3 regions of the Microbacterium petrolearium genome follow, and region 3 is predicted to be linked to each of the others. Evidence: predicted binding sites of a transcription regulator. Region 3 holds the regulator's gene; each other region holds the start of a gene.
The links. Region 3 encodes HspR, which represses chaperone genes until heat shock. Its sites were predicted from a motif close to AAGTTGAGTCNNNNNGACTCAACTT; they were not measured.

Region 1 (7,253 bases), on a different contig from region 3:
TCGCGGAGGGTCAGGCCGCGACCGGGGCGTCGGCCGTGACGAGGAGCTCGCCCGCGACGGCGTCGAGGCGCACGCGGCCGCCGTCCGCCAGGTCGCCCGCCACCAGGAGATCGGCGATCCGGTCGTCCACCTCGCGCTGGATGAGGCGGCGCAGCGGGCGGGCGCCGTACTCGGGCTCGTACCCGTGCTCGGCGAGCCAGTCGATCGCGGCCTCGGAGACCTCGAGCGAGATCTCGCGGGCGCCCAGGCGCGCGCGGGTGGCGCCGAGCAGCAGGTCGACGATGCGCCGCAGCTGCTCGCGGTCGAGCTTGCGGAACAGCACGATCTCGTCGATGCGGTTGAGGAACTCCGGGCGCATCGACTCGCGCAGCCGGCCCATCACCCGGTCGCGCAGGTCCTTCTCGTCGTACTCCGCGCCGCTCGCGGAGAACCCGATGGCGCCGCTGCGCGAGGCCAGGAACTCCGAGCCGAGGTTCGAGGTCATCACGACCACGGTGTTGCGGAAGTCGACCGTGCGTCCCTGGCCGTCGGTCAGGCGGCCGTCGTCGAGCACCTGCAGCAGCAGGTTGAACACGTCGGGGTGCGCTTTCTCGATCTCGTCGAACAGCACGATCGAGTACGGGTTGCGCCGCACGCGCTCGGTGAGCTGGCCCGCCTCGTCGTAGCCGACGTACCCGGGAGGGGCGCCGACGAGGCGCGCGACGGTGTGCCGCTCGCCGAACTCGCTCATGTCGAAGCGGACGATCGCGCCCTCGTCGTCGAACAGGCTCGCCGCGAGGGCCTTCGCCAGCTCGGTCTTGCCGACGCCGGTGGGGCCGAGGAACAGGAACGAGCCGACGGGGCGGCGGGCATCGCCCATGCCGGTGCGGCTGCGGCGCACCGACCGCGCGACCGCGCGCACGGCGTCGTCCTGGCCGATGACGCGCGCGTGCAGCTCGTCCTCCAGGCCGGCCAGGCGCGCCCGCTCGGTCTCGGTGATCCGGCTGGCGGGGATGCCCGTGGCGCGGCTCACGACGGCCGCGATCTCGGGCTCGTCCACGACCGCGCCCGCGGGCGCGCCGCTCGTGGCGGCCTCGTCGAGGCGGCGCTGGACGTCGGCGATCTCGTCGCGCAGGCGCGAGGCCTCCTCGTACCGCTCGGCGGCGACGGCGGCGTTCTTCTCGGACTCGAGCGTGGCGAGCCGCTCCATGAGCGCGGCGGTGTCGACCGGCACGCCCAGGCGCAGCCGCAGTCGGGCGCCCGCCTGGTCGATGAGGTCGATGGCCTTGTCGGGCAGCACGCGCTCCGTGAGGTAGCGGTCGCTCAGCTCCACGGCGGCGCGCAGCGCGTCGTCGGTGTACGTCACACCGTGGTGCTCCTCGTACGCCGGGCGCAGGCCGCGCAGGATCTCGACCGCGTCGGCGATCGACGGCTCACCCACGCGCACCGGCTGGAAGCGGCGCTCCAGCGCGGCGTCCTTCTCGATCGTGCGGTATTCCTTCAGCGTCGTGGCGCCGACGAGGTGCAGCTCGCCGCGCGCGAGGCGCGGCTTGAGGATGTTGCCGGCGTCCATGGCGCCCTCACCGCCGCCGCCCGCGCCGACGAGCGTGTGGATCTCGTCGAGGAACAGGATCAGCTCGCCGCGGTGCTCGGCGACCTCGTCGATCGTCTTGGTGAGGCGCTCCTCGAAGTCGCCGCGGAAGCGCGTGCCGGCGAGCATGCCGGGCAGATCGAGCGCGATGACGCGCTTGCCGCGCAGCTGCTCGGGCACCTCGCCCGCCACGATCGCGCGGGCCAGGCCCTCGACGATGGCGGTCTTGCCCACGCCGGCCTCACCGACGAGCACGGGGTTGTTCTTGGTGCGGCGCGAGAGGATCTCGATGGTCTGCTCGATCTCGTCGGCCCGGCCGATCACGGGGTCGAGCTCCCCGGCCTCGGCGCGCGCGGTCAGGTCGACGCCGTACTTCTCGAGCATCGATCCGCCGCCGGACGGCGCCTCCTCCGGCGCGCCCTGCGGCGAGACGGCCTCGCGGGCGCCCTGCGTGAGCGCCTCGGGCGTCACGCCGGCGCGCGAGAGGATCTGCCCGGCGGGCGAGTCCTGCGCCAGCACGAGCGCGAAGAACACGTGCTCCGGATCGATGTAGGTCGCGCCCGCGGAGCGCGCCACCTGGTACGCGTGGAACATCGCGCGCTGCACGGCGGGGGTGATCACCGCCTCGTCGCTGTGGACGGGGAGGCTCTCCTGCGGCAGGCGCTGCTCCGTCTCGGAGCGCAGCGCGTCGAGTTCGGCGCCGACGCGCGCGACCGCCCGGGCGACCGTGTCGTCGTCGAGGAGCACGCGCAGCACGTGGAGGGCGTCCATCTCCTGCTGGCCGCGGGCGTGCGCGAACGCGGCGGCGCGCTGCAGCAGGCTCTGCGTGCGCGCGCTGAGGAAGCGGCTGAGGTCGATCGACCGCGCCGAGCGGGCGCGCTCACCCTGCAGGTAGCGCGCGAGGAACTCGTCGAACGCGCCGAGACCGTCCTGGGGGAAGTCGGCCATTCCTTGTCTCCTAAAACTTGAGCGGTTCGCCATCAACTTTAGAAGTTGAGTGCGGTTGTATCAAGTTGAACGGCGCCGCATCCCGGCCTATTCCCAGCCCGAATCCATACCTAGATGCGCTAGGTTCGATTACCTAGAGGTACAAGGGATGAACGGAGGCGCGCATGCGCATCGACAAGGACCTCGTGGCGGCCTCCGCCACCCCGCTCGTGCTCGGCATCCTCGCCGACGGCGAGCTGTACGGCTACGCGATCCTGAAGCGCGTGAGCGAGCTGTCGGGCGGCCGGATGGAGTGGACGGACGGCATGCTCTATCCGCTGCTGCACCGGCTCGAGCGGGCGGGCCTGCTGTCCGCCACGTGGGGCACCTCGGAGACGGGGCGTCGCCGCAAGCACTACGCGATCACGGACGCCGGCCGCGCCCTGCTCGAGGAGCGCCGGGCGCAGTGGGAGGTCGTGGCCGACGTCATGCGCAACGTCTGGGAGGCCCGCCCCGCCGGCCCGAACGCGGCAGGCACGACCGCGGGAGCGTGGGCGTGATGGCGCCGCGGGCGGAGGTCGAGGAGCAGATCGCCCAGTGGCGCGGCTACCTGCAGCGGCACCGCGCGATCGCCGCCGCCGATCTGGACGAGCTCGAGGATCACCTGCGCGCGCAGATCGACGACCTCTCCGCGGCGGGACTGGCCGACGACGAGGCCTTCCTCGTCGCGATCCGGCGGATGGGCGGCACCGACGCGATCTCGCGCGAGTTCGCCCGCGAGCACACCGAGCGGATGTGGAAGCAGCTGACGGCGGCCGATGGGCTCGCGGCGGATCGCCGCGAGCCCATCGTCGCGATCGGGCTCGGCGCCGCCGCCGGCCTCACCGTTCTCGCGCTCATCCAGCTGTTCTCCTACGGCGCGCCGCTCGGCGGCGTCGAGGCCAATGCGGCGCTGTTCCGCGTGCTGCCGACCCTGGTGCTCGCGTTCCTCGCGGCGTACTTCGTGTGGAAGCGCCGGCCGGCCCCGCGCACGACCGTGGCGCTGGCCGTCGTGTTCGGCGTGCTCGTCGCGACGCAGGCCCTGATGCCGTTCCCCAGCGCGACGGGGGTCGGGGCGACGGAGCTGCTCACGACCATCCACCTGCCGATCGTCGCGTGGGGGCTCGTGGGCATCGCGTATGCGGCGGGGCGCTGGCGCGACCACGCGGCGCGGATGGATTTCGTGCGGTTCACGGGCGAGTTCGCCGTGTACTTCGTGCTGCTCGCCCTCGGCGGCGGCGTGCTGATCGGCCTCACGAGCGCCGTGCTCTCGCTGACCGGCACGGACACGACCGTCGCGATCGGCGCGATCCCGCGGGTGTGCGTGCCGGGTGCCGTGCTCGTGGCCGCGTGGCTCGTCGAGGCGAAGCAGAACGTGATCGAGAACATCGTGCCCGTGCTCACGCGCGTGTTCACGCCGATCGTCACGCTCGCGCTGCTGTGGATGCTCGCCGCCCTCGCCACGGCGGGCTCGCTCGCCCTCGTCGACCGGGAGCTGCTGATCCTCATGGACGGCGTGCTCATCCTCGTGCTCGCACTGACCCTCTACACGATCTCCGCGCGCGAGGCGCTCGCGCCGGCCGGGCCGTTCGACGCTCTGCAGCTGGGCATGCTCGTCATCGCGATCGCGGTCGACCTCGTCGCGCTGACGGCCATGATCACCCGGATCGCGGAGTTCGGCGTGAGCGCCAACAAGACCGCTGCGCTCGGGCTCAACCTGCTGCTGCTCGTGCACCTGGCCGGGCAGGCGTGGCTCACGCTGCGCTTCCTGCGCCACCGGGAGGGGTTCGCGGCGCTGGAGCGCTGGCAGACCTCGTTCCTGCCGCTCTACCCGGTGTGGGCGGCCGTGGTCGCCCTCGCGTTCCCGTTCCTGTTCGCCTTCGCGTGAGCCGTTCCTAGACTGACCCCATGCGGGAGTTCTGGCGGGGCGTGGCGACGCTGGGCCGCGGCTTCGCCTGGTGGCGGGCGCGACCGGGGCTGATGGCCACCGGGCTCGTGCCCGCCGCCGTCGTGGCGGTGGTGTTCTCGGCCGCCCTCCTGGCGCTCGGCTTCGCGCTGCCGGGCCTCGTGGAGTGGATGACGCCCTTCGCCGCGGGCTGGGATGCGTTCTGGGCGGGCGCGCTGCGCGTCCTCGTCGCGCTCGCGGTGCTCGCCGGCGCGATCGCGCTCGCCATCGCGACGTTCACCGCCGTCGTGCTGCTCGTGGGCGAGCCCGCGTACCAGCGGATCTGGTCCTCCGTCGAGCGCGACACCGGCGGCGGCGTCCCCGAGTCCCGCTACTCGCTGTGGCGCGCGGCGGGAGACGCGGTCTCGCTCGTGGCCCGCGGCGCCGGCATCGCGCTGCTGACGCTGCTGCTCGGCCTCATCCCGGTCGCGGGCACGGCGCTCGCGGCCGTGCTCGGCGTCGGCCTCACCGGCTGGACGCTGGCCGACGAGCTCACGCAGCGCGGACTGACGGCGCGCGGCATCGGCGCGGCCGGCCGCCGTCGCCTGCGGCGCGGATCCCGCGGGCGGATGCTCGGTTTCGGCGTCGCGACGCAGCTGTGCTTCCTCGTGCCCGGCGGCGCGATCGCCGTGATGCCCGCGGCCGTGGCGGGTGCCGCGTTGCTGGCGCGCGAGCTGGCAGAGGGGGCTAGCGTCCCGCCTCGGGAGCGGCGGCCTTCGCCGCCCGCGCGATGAGCACGAGCCCGATCACCGCGGGCACGGCCAAGACGAGCGCGACGAGCGGATGGGCGTACTGACCGGTGAGCGCCCCCAGCGCCACCGCGAGCACGAGCAGCTGCGTCACGATGCCGCCGGATCGGCCCCAGGACCGGTCGGTGAGCACCGCGTAGGCGAACGCCCCGACGCCGCCCGCAGCCACGATCGTGAAGACCAGGAGCGCGATCGCCGTCGGCAGCGACGCCGTGTCGCCACCGAGCATCGCGACCACCTGCCAGCCCGCCAGCACCAGCAGGGCGAGGGCCTCCAGCGCGAGCAGCGCGGCCGCCAGGCGCGCGGGAACGGGGGTGCCGGAGGGGGTCGTCATGGGCGTTCCGATTCTTGATCCATTCAGAAACCGTTGACTCACGTCTCCATCTGTAAGAGACTTGTTAACGGTATGTTTCCCCACAACGTGGTGGGAGCGAGCAGCGCTCGCGGCATATCCCAGCGTAGTGCTCACCCGAACAGCCGCTGGAATCGCATCTGTTTTCCCACCACATCTAGGAGCACCACCATGGACTGGCGCGACAAGGCCGCCTGCCTCACCGTCGACCCCGAGCTCTTCTTCCCCGTCGGGAACACCGGGCCGGCCATCGACCAGATCGAGAAGGCGAAGTCCGTCTGCGCCCGCTGCACCGTCACCGAGGTGTGCCTGCAGTACGCCCTCGAGACCGGCCAGGACTCGGGCGTGTGGGGCGGCCTCAGCGAGGACGAGCGCCGCGCCCTGAAGCGCCGCGCCGCCCGCGCCCGCCGCGCCAGCTGACACCGCGGCACACCCGCGCGATCACGGCCCCTGTCGCCGGGGGCCGTTTTTCGCGCCCGGCGTCAGCGCCCGATCCAGCGCAGCGGGATGTCGACGATCACCTCGGTGCCTCCCCCGTCGGGTGAGGTCCAGTCGATCGAGCCGCCCAGCTCGCCCTGGATGAGCGTCCGAACGATCTGCGTGCCCAGTCCCCTGCCCACCTGACCGGCCGGCAGGCCAGCGCCGGTGTCGCGCACCCGCACCTCGAGGCGCTCCTCGCTGCGGTCCGCGCTGATCTCCACGTCGCCGTCCGAGTCCTTCAGACCGTGCTCGACCGCGTTGGTGACGATCTCGGTGAGCGCGAGCGCCAGCGGCGTCGCGTACTTGCTCGGCAGCACCCCGAACTCGCCGCTGCGGTGCGTGCGCGCGAGCGTGTTCGGCGCCGCGGCCACCTCCGCCACCAGGCGCAGCACGCGATCGAACACCACGTCGAAGTCGACGTTCTGGCTCAGACCCTCCGAGAGGGTGTCGTGCACGACGGCGATCGACGCCACGCGGCGCATCGCCTGCCCCAGCGCGTCGCGCGCCTCGTCGGACGGCGTGCGGCGGGCCTGGATCCGCAGCAGCGAGGCCACCGTCTGCAGGTTGTTCTTGACGCGGTGATGGATCTCGCGAATCGTGGCGTCCTTCGTCAGGATCTCCTGCTCCTGGTTGCGCAGCTCCGTCACGTCGCGCGAGAGCACGATGGCGCCGGTGCGCCTGCCGTTCTCGCTGAGCGGGATGGTGCGCAGCGCCACGGCCACGCCGCGCGCGTGGATGTCGGTGCGCCACGGGGCGCGACCCGACGCCACGACCGGCAGCGACTCGTCGGCGTCGATCGAGGCGTCGGAGAGCGCCGCCGTGACCTCGGCGAGCGACTCGCCCTCGAGCTCGTCGCCGAAGCCGAGGCGGGTGAACGCCGAGAGCGCGTTGGGGCTCGCGAACGTGACGACGCCGTCGGCGTCGAGCCGGATCAGCCCGTCGTTCGCGCGCGGCGCGCCCCGCCTCGCGCCCGTCGGGGCGTCGGCATCGGGGAAGCCGCCGGTGGCGATCATCGCGAAGATCTCGTCGGCGCACTCGTTGAACGTCAGTTGCTGCCGCGACGGCGCGCGCAGCTCGCCGAGGTTGCTGTGGCGCGTGAGCACGCCGAGCACGCGCCCGCCGTCCTCGTCGCGGCGCACGACCGGGACCGCGCGCACGCGCGTGGGGGTCTCCTCGAACCACTCCGGCGAC
Region 2 (7,253 bases), on a different contig from region 3:
GACCTGCCACCGCTGGACCTGCACGACGATGAGCTCGAGGAGTACCGGCGCGCACACCCGCTCGCGGGCGCGATGTCGATGATCCGCGGACTGCTGCTGCCCGGCGAGCATGCCGAGGCCGGGGTCGTCGTCGCCGTCGGGGACGCGGCGGGGCGGCTGCTGTGGGTCGAGGGCGATCGGCGCATTCGCGCGCTCACCGGCGAGATGGGATTCGTCGAGGGCGCCAACTGGTCGGAGGACCGCGTCGGGACGGCGGCGCCCGGAACCGCGCTCGCGCTCGGCGCCTCCGTGCAGGTGCGGGGAGCGGAGCACTTCAACCGGCTGGTGCAGCCGTGGTCGTGCACCGCGGCGCCCGTTCACGACCCCGAGACCCGAGCGCTGCTCGGCGTGATCGATGTCACCGGTCGCGACAGCGCCGCGCATCCGCAGGCGCAGCTGCTCGTCGACGCCACGGTGCGGGCGGTGGAGGCCGAGCTCCTCGTCGCTCGCATGCGCGCGCGGGCGGAGGCACCGCGCCGTATCATCAGCTCCGGTCCCCGCCGCGGCGCCTCACGCCCGGCGCGCCCGACGCTTGCGGTCCTTGGCCGGGACCGCGCCCTGCTCGAGGGCGCCGGCTCACCCAGCGAGCTCAGCGAGCGCCACGGTGAGATCCTGCTGATGCTCGCCACCCACCGCCAGGGGCTCGGGGCCGAGCGACTGGCCGAGCTCGTCTACGGCGACCCGAGTGCGGTCGGCACCCTGCGCCCCGAGATCGTGCGGCTGCGCAAGGTGCTCGCGCGGCACGACCTCCCCCTCGAATCGCGGCCGTATCGCCTGGGCGGCTCGCTCGAGACCGACGCGCAGCACGTGCTGTCCCTGCTGGGCCGGGGCGCCCACCGGGTCGCCCTCGCAGCCTGGCGGGGTGACGTGCTGCCGTCTTCGGAGGCTCCCGGGATCGAGGAGCTTCGCGAGACCGTCCGCGGCGCACTGCGCGAGGCGATGCTCGACGACGCCGGCCTGGACGCGCTGCTGGCCTACATCGATACGGACGCCGGACGCGACGACGTCGAGGCGCTGCGGCTGTGCCTCGGGATGCTCCCGCCCCGATCCCCGCGACGTGCGGCGATCGTCGCGCAACTGGAACTCGCCGGCTGAGCTCGCTGCGGGTCGCCGCGGGGGAGAAAGCCCGCCCCCGCAACCCGATGCAACGTGCCGCGGCGTAGCGTCCGAGGAAAGCGCGGCGAGCGGCCGCGCCCATCGACAGTCAAGGGAGACCAGCGATGACCATTGTGGAAGAGGGCGTCTCGAGCGTCTACGCGGCGCCGGGCACCAAGGGCTCGGTGGCCGAGTATCGCTCGCGCTACGGGCACTACATCGGCGGCGAGTGGGTGGAACCCGCGAAGGGCCAGTACTTCGAGAACATCACGCCCGTCACCGGCAAGCCGTTCTGCGAGGTGGGACGCGGCACGGCCGAGGACGTCGACCGCGCCGTCGACGCCGCGTGGAAGGCGTTCGCCACGTGGAAGAAGAGCACACCGGCGGCGCGCGCCCTCATGCTCAACCGGATCGCCGACCGCATGGAGCAGAACCTCGAGCGCCTGGCCGTCGCCGAGACGTGGGAGAACGGCAAGCCGGTGCGCGAGACGCTCGCCGCCGACATCCCGCTCGCGATCGATCACTTCCGCTACTTCGCGGGGGTGCTCCGGGCGCAGGAGGGCTCGCTCAGCCAGCTCGACGAGGACACCGTGGCGTACCACTTCCACGAGCCCCTCGGCGTGGTCGGCCAGATCATCCCGTGGAACTTCCCGATCCTCATGGCGGTGTGGAAGCTCGCCCCGGCGCTCGCCGCGGGCAACTGCGTCGTGCTCAAGCCGGCCGAGCAGACCCCGGCGTCGATCCTGCTGCTCATGGAGATCGTGGGCGACCTGATCCCCGCCGGCGTGGTCAACATCGTCAACGGGTTCGGAATCGAGGCCGGCGCTCCGCTCGCCTCGCACCCGAAGATCCGCAAGATCGCCTTCACGGGGGAGACGACCACGGGCCGCCTCATCATGCAGTACGCGTCGCAGAACCTCATCCCCGTCACGCTCGAGCTGGGCGGCAAGAGCCCCAACATCTTCTTCGAGGACATCGCCGATCGGGACGACGCGTTCTACGACAAGGCGAAGGAGGGCTTCACGATGTTCGCCCTCAATCAGGGAGAGGTGTGCACCTGCCCGTCGCGCTCGCTGATCCAGCGGTCCATCTACGACTCCTTCCTTGGCGACGCGCTCGAGCGCGTGAAGGCGATCAAGCAGGGCAACCCGCTCGACCCGGAGACGATGATCGGCGCACAGGCGTCCAACGACCAGTTCGAGAAGATCACCTCCTATCTCGACATCGGCCGTCAGGAGGGGGCCAAGGTGCTGGCGGGCGGCGAGCCGGTCGACCTCGGCGGCGAGCTGAGCGGCGGGTACTACATCGCACCGACCGTGTTCGAGGGTTCCAACTCGATGCGCATCTTCCAGGAGGAGATCTTCGGGCCGGTGGTCTCGGTGACGTCGTTCGACACCTATGACGACGCGATCTCGATCGCAAACGACACGCTCTACGGGCTGGGGGCCGGCGTCTGGAGCCGCAGCGCGGACATCTGCTACCGCGCCGGCCGTGCGATCGAGGCGGGCCGGGTGTGGACGAACACCTATCACCAGTACCCCGCGCACGCGGCGTTCGGCGGGTACAAGCAGTCGGGCATCGGTCGCGAGAACCACCTGAAGATGCTCGAGCACTACCAGCAGACGAAGAACCTCCTCGTCTCCTATGCCGAGGGTGCGCAGGGATTCTTCTGATGGAGCACGATGTGAGCCGGGTGGCGGTCTCGGGTGAGGCCGCCGCCCTGCTCCGCACCCTGACGGCGCAGCACGGCCCGCTGATGTTCCACCAGTCGGGTGGCTGTTGCGACGGATCCTCGCCGATGTGCTACCCGGTCGGGATGTTCCGCACCGGCCCCGGGGACGTCCTCCTCGGCACGATCGACGCGGGTCTCGACGATCCGATCGAGGTCTACATGTCGGCGCCGCAGTTCGAGTACTGGAAGCACACCCATCTCACGATCGACGTCGTCCCCGGCCGCGGCGCGGGATTCAGCGTCGAGGCGCCGACCGGAATGCGCTTTCTCATCCGCTCGCGGCTGCTCACCGAGGACGAGGCCCGCGCGCTCGGCATGGTGTGAGCTCACCCGGGGAACGTGACGCCCGTGAGCTCCTCGGTGAGCTGCCACAGACGCGCGGCGTCGTCGGCGGACCGCAAGGCACGGTACAGCGACTGCTCGGCGGGTGCGCCGCCGAGGTGGCCCGGTCCCTTCGGGCCGTACAGTCGCCCGGGCTCCGCGTCCGGTGACGCCGCCGCGTACAGCGCGGGCAACGCAGCGCTTTCCGGGGTTCCGAAGAACAGGCCCCGAGCCGACCCCCAGCGGATCACCCGCACACCGAGGGTGTCCCCGGAGCGGCCGATCTCGGGACGCGCGGCCAGCAGGCTGGTCGGCGCCACCCCGGGGTGCGACAGGGTGCTCGTGATCCCCCATCCGCGCGCGGCGCTGCGGCGCTGCAGCTCGAGCCCGAACAGCCCGACGGAGATCTTCGACTGGCGGTAGGCGCGCATGCCGTCGTATGACCGCTCCCCGTTCGGGTCGCCCCAGTCGATCCCGCCGCGTGCGGCGGCCACGCTCACCTGCGATGTCACCGCGCTCTGCCGGCGCGCAACAGCGGCATCAGATGGGCGACGAGGGCGGCGTGCCCGAGGTGGTTGGTGCCGAGCTGGAGCTCGAAGCCGTCGGATGTGGTCTGGCGCGTCGGCGGGGTCATGACCCCCGCGTTGGCGATGAGCAGGTGGATCGGCCGTCCGTCGCGGACGAGCGCGTCGCCGAGATCGGCGACGGACGCGAGCGACGAGAGGTCGAGTGGCGGCAGCTCGATGACGGCGCCGGGCGTCGCCGCCCGGATGCTCTCGGCCGCGGCCGCTCCCTTGGCGGGATTGCGCACCGGAAGCACGAGATCGGCGCCGGCACGGGCCAGTCGAGTGGCGATGCGCAGTCCGATGCCGTCGCTGCCGCCGGTCACGACGGCGCGTCGGCCGGCGAGGGACGGGAGAGGGAGGTCGATGGGCGTGCGAGGCATGGGTCTCCTTTGGTCGGCTCCCACTGTGGCGCGATGCCGAACGGCGGATCCAGGACCTGGCATGTCGTGGCTGGCCGGACCCGCGGGTGCCAGGATCGAGGCGTGGTGATCGACAGGGCGGGGCTGGGCGACTTCCTCCGGCGGCGCCGTGCGGCGCTGCAGCCGGAGGACGTGGGTCTTCCCCGGGGCCGACGTCGCCGCACGGAGGGCCTGCGCCGCGAGGAGGTTGCCGCGCTGTGCCACATGTCGGCCGACTACTATGCCCGCCTCGAGCGCGGTGACGGACCGCTGCCGTCGGAGCAGATGCTCGCGGCGATCGCGCAGGGCCTGCACCTGACGGTGGATGAGCGCGACCACGTGTTCCGCCTGGCCGGGCATCCGCTGCCGCCGCGCGGTGGCGGCAGCGAGCACATCGGACCCGGCCTGTTGCGGGTGCTGGACCGGCTCGAGGACACCCCGGCCGAGATCGTGACGGAGCTGGGGGAGACCCTGCGCCAGACGCCCCTGGGGATCGCGCTGACGGGCGACCTGACGCGCTTCGAGGGGCCGGAACGGAGCATCGGCTTCCGATGGTTCACCGATCCCGACATGCGTGAGCTCTACCCCCGCGAGGACCACGGTTTCCTCTCGCGGCTGTGGGCATCGGGACTGCGCGAAGTGCGGGGGCGCCGGGGTCCCAGGTCCCGTGCGGCGGCACTTGCCGACCTGCTGCTGGCCCGGAGCGAGGAGTTCCGTGAGGTGTGGCAGCTGCAGGAGGTGGGCTTGCGCCCGGCGGAGACGAAGCGCTTCCTTCACCCCGAGGTCGGCCTGCTCGACGTGACCTGTCAGAACCTGATCGACCCCGCCACGTCGCAGTCGCTGCTCGTCTACACGGCGGTGCCGGGCACCGAGAGTCACGAGAAGCTCGCGCTGCTCTCGACGCTCGCGCCCCGCTCCGCGCGCTGACCGGCCTCAGGCGGCGGCGCCCCGCGGGCTGTCAGGCGGGGGCGCTTGAGCCAGGTGGGGGCCGGGGGCTCGCGCAGTCCGGGGAGCGACGGCGACCAGATGCCCGCGAATCGCGTGCGCATGCAGACGGGGCGGCTCCATCGGAGCCGCCCCGTCTGTGCCGCGTCAGACGGTGATCGCGGGTGCGTCGCTGCCGTGCTGGATCTCGATCTTGCGGGGCTTGGCCTTCTCGCTGATCGGGATGAGCACGCTGAGCACGCCGTTCTCGTACCGGGCCGAGATCGCCTCGGTGTCGATGCCCTGGCCGAGATTCAGCTGACGCAGGAAGGTGCCCGAGGCACGCTCGCGGGTGATCCACGAGACGCCCTCGTCGCTGCGCACGGTCCGCTCGGCGCGGATCGTGAGCACCTGACCGTCGACGTCGATGTCCACGCTGCCGGGATCGATCCCCGGCAGGTCGGCGCTGAGAACGTAGTGATCGCCGTCGCGGTACAGGTCCATCGGCATCAGCCGCGGCCCCTGACGGTCGAGCATCTGCTGGGCGACGCGGTCCAGCTCGCGGAACGGATCGAAGAACATCGCCATGGTGATCGTCCTCCTTCTGTCTGGCGCTGTTCACCTCACAGAATCGAGTCGGATCGACTCACTTCGATTATTAGCACTCTCGGGGTGAGAGTGCCAACTTCACAGCGATCTCGAAGCTGCGCGGCTCAGCGGCCGAAGATGCCGATCACGTTGAGGGCGAACCACGCGATCGCGAGGAGCGCGACCACGACACTCGCCCACGACCATCCCTTCTTCAGGCGTCGCCCGGGCTCGGCCACGCCGGGTGCCGGCGCCGGCGGCGCGACGACGGCCTCGTCGCCGAAGGGCAGGGCCCCTCCGGGCGCGACGACGGCGGCCGGGGCGGCGCCCGCCGTGAGCCGCTCGTCCCGCCACCGACCCCACTGAGCGAGCTTGTCCATGAGGGCCGCGACCACCGAGAACAGCCATGCCCAGGTGCGCGGATCGAGCGTCGAGACGTTCCGTCGGGTGTAGAGGAAGAGCCAGTCGTCGACGATCTCGACGTCGAGCTGCCCGGCGTGGTCGATGAACCGCGCCATGATGTCGGGCGTGAACAGGTACAGCGCGTCGCGCTCGTAGCCCTGCGGGCAGTACAGCGCGAAGTGGCGGTCGAAGTCGCCCTCCAGGCTCAGGCGCTGATCGCGGTCGAAGGTCGTGGGCAGGTTGGAGCCGAACACGCTGTTGTTGCCGAGCGCGTCGAGCACGATGTGCGGCAGCGGGGCGTCGAGGTGGATCGCCACGTAGCCCCAGCGGTGCGTGGTGCGGTTCTTGCCCGATCCGGTCGTGTAACGGTAGTTGCCGAACTCGACGAAGCGCGGGTGCTCGCCGCGCACCCGGCCGGTGGCCTGGCGCGAGTTGCCGCGGTTGAAGATCATGCCGGGAAGGCGCGGATCCTCGGCTCGGGGCAGGTAGCGCATTCCGTTGGCGCGGGCGAAGTGGTCGAGCCGGTATGCGGCCTCGGGGGAGCCGATCGCGCCGCGCACGACGGCGACGATCATGATGATCGGCACGGCGAGGAACAGCAGCGGCACGAGCACGAACGCCGGCGACGGCCGGTCCCCGGAGAAGGCGCCCCCGATCAGCGGCAGCATCGCCAGCCCGACGACGAGGAAGACCGACGCGAACGCGATCATGCCGGCGACGAGGCAGCCCTGGCCCGTGCCGACGCCGTTCGCGCGCTGCTGCGCCCGCCACGCCTTCACGGCGGCGCGGTCCACGGGATCGACGAGCGGCCGCGCGTCGAAGCGATAGGCGGAGGGCGACGGCTGGCTCACCCTGCCACCGTACGACAGCCGGCCCGCGCGCCGCGGGCGGATCCGCGCCTTCTGCGTCGGCGCCCGGGGTGGCACGATCGGGGCATGCTGACGCTGAGCGGGCAGGAGGCGCGGCGCATCGCGGTGCGCGCGCAGTTCCTCGACGCGTACCGGCCGCAGTCGCTGCTCGAGGTCATGGATCAGCTCGCGGGCGTGCAGATCGATCCGACCACCGCGGTCGCGCGCAGCCAGGAGCTCGTGCTGTGGTCGCGCCTCGGCGACGCCTTCGCGCCGGCCGACCTCACCCACGCACTCGAGGTGGAGCGCACGGTGGCCGAGCACGTCACGCTGCTGCGCC
Region 3 (7,253 bases):
TCGCGGGCCTCAACGTGCTCCGCATCATCAACGAGCCCACCGCCGCCGCCCTGGCCTACGGCCTCGACAAGGGCAAGGAGGACGAGCTCATCCTCGTCTTCGACCTCGGTGGCGGTACCTTCGACGTCTCGCTGCTCGAGGTGGGCAAGGACGACGACTTCTCGACCATCCAGGTGCGCGCCACGGCCGGTGACAACCGCCTCGGTGGCGACGACTGGGACCAGCGCATCGTCGACTTCCTGATCAAGCAGTTCAAGGACTCGACCGGCGTCGACGTCTCGGGCGACAAGATCGCGCTGCAGCGCCTCAAGGAGGCCGCGGAGCAGGCGAAGAAGGAGCTCTCGAGCTCGACCTCGACGAGCATCAACCTGCCCTACCTCTCGCTCACCGAGAACGGCCCCGTCTCGCTGTCGGAGACGATCACGCGTGCGAAGTTCGAGGATCTCACGAAGGACCTCCTCGAGCGCACGAAGAAGCCGTTCGACGACGTCATCCGCGAGGCCGGCATCAAGGTGTCGGACATCGCCCACGTCGTGCTCGTCGGCGGCTCGACCCGCATGCCCGCGGTCAGCGAGCTCGTCAAGCGCGAGACCGGCAAGGAGCCCAACAAGAGCGTGAACCCGGACGAGGTCGTCGCCGTCGGCGCGGCCCTGCAGGCCGGTGTCCTCAAGGGTGAGCGCAAGGACGTGCTGCTCATCGACGTGACCCCGCTGTCGCTCGGCATCGAGACCAAGGGCGGCATCATGACCAAGCTCATCGAGCGCAACACCGCCATCCCGACCAAGCGCAGCGAGACCTTCACCACGGCCGACGACAACCAGCCGTCCGTGGCGATCCAGGTCTTCCAGGGCGAGCGCGAGTTCACCCGCGACAACAAGCCGCTGGGCACCTTCGAGCTCACCGGCATCGCACCGGCCCCGCGCGGCGTGCCGCAGATCGAGGTCACCTTCGACATCGACGCGAACGGCATCGTGCACGTCTCGGCGAAGGACAAGGGCACCGGCAAGGAGCAGTCGATGACCATCACGGGCGGCTCGTCGCTGCCCAAGGAGGACATCGAGCGCATGGTGCGCGAGGCCGAGGAGCACGCGGCCGAGGACAAGAAGCGCCGCGAGGCCGCCGAGGTCCGCAACCAGGCCGAGACGCTGTCGTACTCCATCGAGAAGCTCATCAAGGAGAACGAGGACAAGCTGCCGGCCGACGTGAAGGACTCGGTGCAGGCCGACGTCGACGCGCTCAAGACGGCGCTCGCCGGCGAGGACGACGACGCCGTGAAGACGGCGTTCGACAAGCTGAATGAGAGCCAGGCCAAGCTGGGCGAGGCGATCTACGCGCAGTCGCAGGCGGATGCCGCCGCGGCGTCCTCGGAGGGCGCGCCCGCCGGCGAGCAGGCCGGCGGCGAGTCGGACGAGGACGTCATCGACGCCGAGGTCGTCGACGACGAGGACGAGAAGAAGTAACCATGGCGGACAAGGACTTCGACGAGAACGACGAGGTCCAGCCTGGCGCCGAGGGGCCGGAGGCGAGCGCTTCCGGCCCCGACGCGCAGGCGGACCAGAGCGCCGAGGGTGCCCCTGCGGACCAGGGCGCCCCGACGGGCGAGCCTGCCGAGGGAGACGAGTCGCTGACGGTGGACGACATCCTCGGCGCCGAGCAGACCGACGAGGCGGCCGAGGCCGAGCGCAGCGACTACGAGACGCAGCTGCAGCACGACCTCAAGCGCCTGCAGGCGGAGTACGCCAACTACCGTCGCCGCACCGAGGAGCAGCGCCAGCTCGAGATCGACCGGGCCAAGGGCTGGGTCGCCAAGAGTCTGCTCCCCGTGCTCGACGACCTCGACCGCGCCGCCAAGCACGGCGACCTCGAGGAGGGCAGCGCGTTCGCGCTCGTGGCCGAGAAGATGCGCGGCGTGGCGGAGCGCATGGGACTGATGACCTACGGCGCGGCGGGCGACGTGTTCGACCCGCAGCAGCACGAGGCCGTGTTCCAGCAGCCCGTGCCGGGCACGACCGAGTCGACCATCCTCGAGGTGGTCGAGGTGGGCTATCGCCTGGGCGACGTGGAGCTGCGGCCGGCGAAGGTCGTGGTCGCCGTGCCGGCGGAGTAAGGCGGGAGACGCATGGCCAGTCAGGACTGGTTCGACAAGGACTTCTACAAGGTCCTGGGGGTCTCGAAGGACGTCTCCGAGAACGATCTGAAGAAGACGTATCGCAAGCTCGCGCGGCAGTACCACCCGGACTCCAATCCGGGCGACGCGGCGGCCGAGGCGAAGTTCAAGGAGATCAGCGAGGCGTACTCGGTGCTCTCCGACGCGGAGCAGCGCCGCGAGTACGACGAGATCCGCGCGATGGGATCCGGCGCGCGCTTCACGGCGGGCGGATCGGGTGCGGGCGGCTTCGAGGACGTCTTCAGCCGGTTCACGACGAATCGCGGATCGGCGGCCGACTTCGACGACATCTTCACGATGTTCAACCAGGGCCGCGGCGGCGGTTTCGGGTCGGGTCGGTTCAGGCAGCCCTCCGGCGGCTTCCAGGGCTTCGGCGGCCCCACGAAGGGGCAGGATCTCCGCGCCAACACGACGATCGACTTCGTGACGGCGGCGAAGGGCGAGACGGTCACGCTGCAGAGCGGCGACGGCAAGCCCTTCAAGATCAAGATCCCCGCCGGCGTCGGCGACGGCCAGAAGATTCGGCTGCGCGGACGAGGGCGCCCGTCGCCCGACGGCGGCGAGAACGGCGACATCGTCGTGGAGGTCAAGGTGCGCCCGCACCCCGTCTTCACGCGCGACGGCCTGAACCTGCGCGTGACGGTGCCGGTGACGTTCACCGAGGCGGCGCTCGGCGCGACGATCGAGGTGCCCACCCTCGACGGCGACGTGGTCAAGCTGCGCGTCACGCCGGGCACGCCCTCCGGTCGCGTGCTGCGCGTCAAGGGACGCGGCATCACGTCGAAGAAGGGCACGGGCGACCTGCTCGCCGAGGTGCAGGTGGTCGTCCCGAGCCACCTCACCGAAGCGCAGAAGGAGGCCCTCGAGCGCTTCCGCGAGGTGGAGCCGCACGAGAACCCGCGCGCCGATCTGATCGCCCGCGCCCGGGGCTGACGATGATCCCGCGAGACTGCAGCGCCGCGCCGAGACAGCAGACACGGGATGCAGCCTCGGCGCGGGCGTGCAGCCTCGCGGGATGATGGCAGGACGAGCAGGGGAGGTGAGGACATGAGGATTCCGGACGACGTGGACGAGGACGCCCCGATCCTCGCGATCGCCGCGGCCGCCGAGCTGGCCGGCATGCACCCGCAGACGCTCCGCCAGTACGACCGCATCGGCCTCGTGGTGCCGGGCCGCACGGCGGGCGGATCGCGCCGCTACTCACTGCGCGACATCCGCCAGCTGCGCGAGGTCGCCCACCTCTCGGCTGAGGGGATGAGTCTGCCCGCGATCGCCCGCATCCTCGATCTCGAGGACGAGGTGTCGGAGCTGCGCCGCCGCGTCGGCGCGCTCGCCGCCGAGCTGCGCGCCGAGCGCGAGAACCGCCCGGGCGCGCGCGTCTTCGCCGCCGGGGTCACGGGCTCGATCATGACCCTGCGGGCCGGGAAGCGCGTGCGGCGCAACGCCGATATCGTGCTCTGGAGGCCGCAGCGCGGATCCATCGAGGGCAGAACGAGGAACGACTGATGACGCCGGTGACCTGGCACGCATGGGGGGAGCGGGCGCGGGTCTGGCCTGGGCGGGAGTGGCCGCTGGGGGCGACGTGGTCGCCCGAGTCGACGAACTTCGCCGTGTACGCCCCCAACGCCACCGGGGTGGAGCTGTGCCTGTTCGACGACGCGGGGCACGAGGAGCGCTACGAGCTCACGGAATCCACGCTCGGCATCTGGCACGGCGCGCTCCCCGACATCCGGCCCGGGCAGCTCTACGGGTTCCGCGTCGACGGCCCCTGGGATCCCGCCAGCGGCTATCGCTTCAACCGGAACAAGCTGCTGCTCGACCCGTACGGCCTGGCCACGAGCGGGACGATCATCGCGGAGCAGCCGATCTTCGGCGCCCGCGAGGACGCCCCGGCCGTGCGTGATGACACGGACTCCGCGGCCTACACGGCCCGGAGCGTGGTGGTCGACCCCGCCTTCGACTGGGAGGGCGATCAGCCGGCCAAGAACCGCTGGCGCGACACCGTGATCTACGAGCTGCACGTGAAGGGCTTCACGAAGCTGCAGGATCGGATCCCCGAGCACGTCCGCGGCACCTACGCCGGCCTGGCCGAGCCCGCCGTGATCGAGTATCTGCAGGATCTCGGGGTCACGGCCGTGGAGCTGCTGCCGATCCAGCAGTTCTTCTCCGAGCCCGCGCTGCTCGAACGAGGACTCGTCAACTACTGGGGCTACAACACCATCGGCTACTTCGCCCCCGACGGGGCGTACAGCTCGTCCGGCGATCGCGGCGAGCAGGTGACCGAGTTCAAGAACATGGTCAAGTCCCTCCACCGTGCGGGCATCGAGGTGATCCTCGACGTGGTCTACAACCACACCGCCGAGGCGGGGCCGGACGGCCCGACGCTGTCGTTCCGCGGGTTCGACGATCGCGGCTTCTACAAGCGGGTGATCCCCGAGGACGGCGGGTTCGACGACACGTACTGGGACGTCACCGGCTGCGGGAACACCGTGGACGCGTGGAACCCCCTCGCGCTGCGGCTGATCCTCGACTCGCTGCGGTACTGGGTCACCGAGATGCACGTCGACGGGTTCCGCTTCGACCTCATGAGCGCGCTCACCCGCACCGGATACGAGGTCGACTTCGCGTGCGCGCTGCTCATCGCGATCGATCAGGACCCGATCCTGCGCCACGTCAAGCTCATCGCCGAGCCGTGGGACGTGTCGATGGACGGCTACCTCGTCGGCCGCATGCCCCCGCCCTGGGCGGAGTGGAACGATCAGTACCGCGACACGATCCGCGACTTCTGGCGCGGGCAGGGCGCGATCCGCAACGTCGCCACACGGCTCGCCGGGTCGAGCGATCTCTACGCCGACGACGGGCGCTCGGCGTACAACTCGATCAACTTCATCACCGCCCACGACGGCTTCACGGTGCGCGATCTGGTCAGCTACGACCACAAGCACAACGAGGCCAACGGCGAGGACAACCGCGACGGCACCGACAACAACCGGTCGTGGAACCACGGCGTCGAGGGCGAGACGGATGACGCCGAGATCGTCGCGCTGCGGCGGCGGCAGGCGGCGAACCTCATGCTCACGCTCTGCCTGTCGAACGGCGTGCCGATGATCACGGCGGGCGACGAGCGAGGGCGCACGCAGGGCGGGAACAACAACGCCTACTGCCAGGACAACGAGATCTCGTGGGTGGACTGGAGCGCCGACAACGCGTGGCTCGACGTCTACGAGTTCACCAAGGCCGCGCTGCGCCTGCGCCGCGAGCACCCCGCGCTGCGGCAGCGGCACTGGTTCGAGGGCCAGCCCACGATCGTCGGCGGACCGCTGGATCTCGCCTGGTCGCACCCCGACGGGCGCGTGATGACCGACGAGGACTGGGGGAACGGAGCGCAGCGGGCGATCGGCATGTACGTCTCGGGCCGGCCGCTGCGCGAGCCCGGGCCGCACGGCGAGCAGCTCACCGACGCGTCGTTCCTGATCTGGTTCAACTCCGGCGCCGAGGCGATCGATGCGCGCATCATGCCGCAGCAGTGGGAGTCGGCCTTCCGGGTGGTGCTCTCCACCGATCCGGAGGTCGCCGAGGGCACGGTGTGCCACGCCGGCGAGGCGATCCCCGTCGGCCCGCGTTCGATCGTCGTGATGCAGTCGCTCGAGGACGGCTCGGACTGAGCCCCCGGCCCGCGTCGCGGACCGAGCACGCCCCCTACGCGAGCGCCGCGAGCCCCAGCTCGGTCGTCGTGGCGAGGAGCGGGTGGACCGGCACGATCCGCACGGTGTAGCCGAACGGGCCCGCACGGTCCAGCACGACCTCGCCCGTGAATGCCGCGCGGGAGCCCTCGAAGCGCTCGCCGAGCGTGAGCGGAACCACCCGCAGCGACGTCAGCTGATCGTCGCCCTCGGCCCGGCCGTGGATGAGCTGGACCTGCACGTCGTCGGGGGTGAGATCGCCCAGCGCGACGTCGGCGCGCACGCGCAGGGTGGCGCCCACCTCGGCCACCTCGTCGACGCCGCTGGACTCCACGTGCTCCACGCGCACGCCCGGCCAGGCCGCACGGACGCGGCCCTTCCACGCCGCGAGCTCGATCGCGCCCGCGTAGTCTGCGCCGAGCGCCCGCGCATTGCGCGCGGCCGGGGTGTAGAGCGCGTTGACGTAGTCACGCACCATCCGCGAGGCGAGCACCTTGGGGCCGAGCGACTCGAGGGTGTGCCGCATCATCTCCATCCACCGCACGGGGATGCCGGCGCCGTCGCGGTCGTAGAACCTCGGGGTGATCTCGCGCTCGAGCAGCTCGTACAGCGCGGCCGCCTCGAGGTCGTCGCGGTGATTGGGGTCGTCCACGCCGTCGGCCGAGGGGATCGCCCAGCCGTTCTCGCCGTCGAACCACTCGTCCCACCAGCCGTCGAGGATCGACAGGTTCAGGCCGCCGTTCAGGGCCGCCTTCATGCCGCTCGTGCCGCAGGCCTCGTAGGGGCGCAGCGGATTGTTCAGCCATACGTCGCAGCCGGGGTACAGCGCCTGTGCCATCTGGATCTCGTAGTCCGGCAGGAAGACGATGCGGTGGCGCACCTCGGGGTCGTCGGCGAAGCGCACCAGCTGCTGGATGAGGGCCTTGCCGCCGTCGTCGGCCGGGTGGGACTTGCCCGCGATGACGAGCTGGATCGGCCGCTCCGGGTCGAGCAGCAGGGCCTTCAGCCGCTCGGGGTCGCGCAGCATGAGCGTCAGGCGCTTGTACGAGGGGACTCGCCGGGCGAAGCCGATCGTGAGCACGTCGGGCGAGAGGGCGTCGTCGATCCAGGTGAGCTCGGCGTCGACAGCGCCGCGGTGCAGCCACGACGCGCGCAGCCGCTGCCGCGCGTCGATCACGAGGCGCTCGCGCATGCGGTGCTTGGCCGCCCAGATGCGCTCGAAGCCGATCTCGTTGAACGCCCGCGTGAGCGCGCCCTCCTCGCCATCGAGGTCGGCGCCGGACTCGTCGAACATGTCGAGGAACTCGCGCGCCACCCACGTGCGCGCGTGGACGCCGTTCGTGATCGACCCGATCGGCACCTCGGCCTCGTCGAAGTCCGGCCACAGGCCGTTGAACATCTCG

Region 1: the regulator HspR is predicted to act here: its motif matches at 2,561-2,585, upstream of ACYVJ0_RS06485 (ATP-dependent Clp protease ATP-binding subunit).
Region 2: the regulator HspR is predicted to act here: its motif matches at 5,704-5,728, upstream of ACYVJ0_RS09775 (Hsp20/alpha crystallin family protein).

Annotation. Positions count from the first base shown of each region.
Region 1 covers NZ_BAAGRQ010000006.1:56,278-63,530, forward strand. Annotated here, with positions in the region: gene ACYVJ0_RS06485 (ATP-dependent Clp protease ATP-binding subunit) at 11-2,518, opposite strand; gene ACYVJ0_RS06490 (PadR family transcriptional regulator) at 2,683-3,057, shown strand; gene ACYVJ0_RS06495 (permease prefix domain 1-containing protein) at 3,057-4,424, shown strand; gene ACYVJ0_RS06500 (EI24 domain-containing protein) at 4,445-5,215, shown strand; gene ACYVJ0_RS06505 (histidine kinase) at 5,169-5,564, opposite strand; gene ACYVJ0_RS06510 (WhiB family transcriptional regulator) at 5,754-6,002, shown strand; gene ACYVJ0_RS06515 (sensor histidine kinase) at 6,065-7,253, opposite strand, start outside.
Region 2 covers NZ_BAAGRQ010000011.1:35,397-42,649, forward strand. Annotated here, with positions in the region: gene ACYVJ0_RS09750 (GAF domain-containing protein) at 1-1,134, shown strand, start outside; gene exaC (acetaldehyde dehydrogenase ExaC) at 1,260-2,807, shown strand; gene ACYVJ0_RS09760 (DUF779 domain-containing protein) at 2,807-3,190, shown strand; partial or broken gene ACYVJ0_RS09765 (SDR family oxidoreductase) at 3,193-4,133, opposite strand; gene ACYVJ0_RS09770 (helix-turn-helix transcriptional regulator) at 4,239-5,078, shown strand; gene ACYVJ0_RS09775 (Hsp20/alpha crystallin family protein) at 5,244-5,663, opposite strand; gene ACYVJ0_RS09780 (hypothetical protein) at 5,789-6,916, opposite strand; gene ACYVJ0_RS09785 (DNA glycosylase AlkZ-like family protein) at 7,001-7,253, shown strand, end outside.
Region 3 covers NZ_BAAGRQ010000002.1:22,454-29,706, forward strand. Annotated here, with positions in the region: gene dnaK (molecular chaperone DnaK) at 1-1,460, shown strand, start outside; gene ACYVJ0_RS02035 (nucleotide exchange factor GrpE) at 1,463-2,107, shown strand; gene ACYVJ0_RS02040 (DnaJ C-terminal domain-containing protein) at 2,120-3,100, shown strand; gene ACYVJ0_RS02045 (heat shock protein transcriptional repressor HspR) at 3,215-3,673, shown strand; gene glgX (glycogen debranching protein GlgX) at 3,673-5,832, shown strand; gene glgP (alpha-glucan family phosphorylase) at 5,867-7,253, opposite strand, start outside.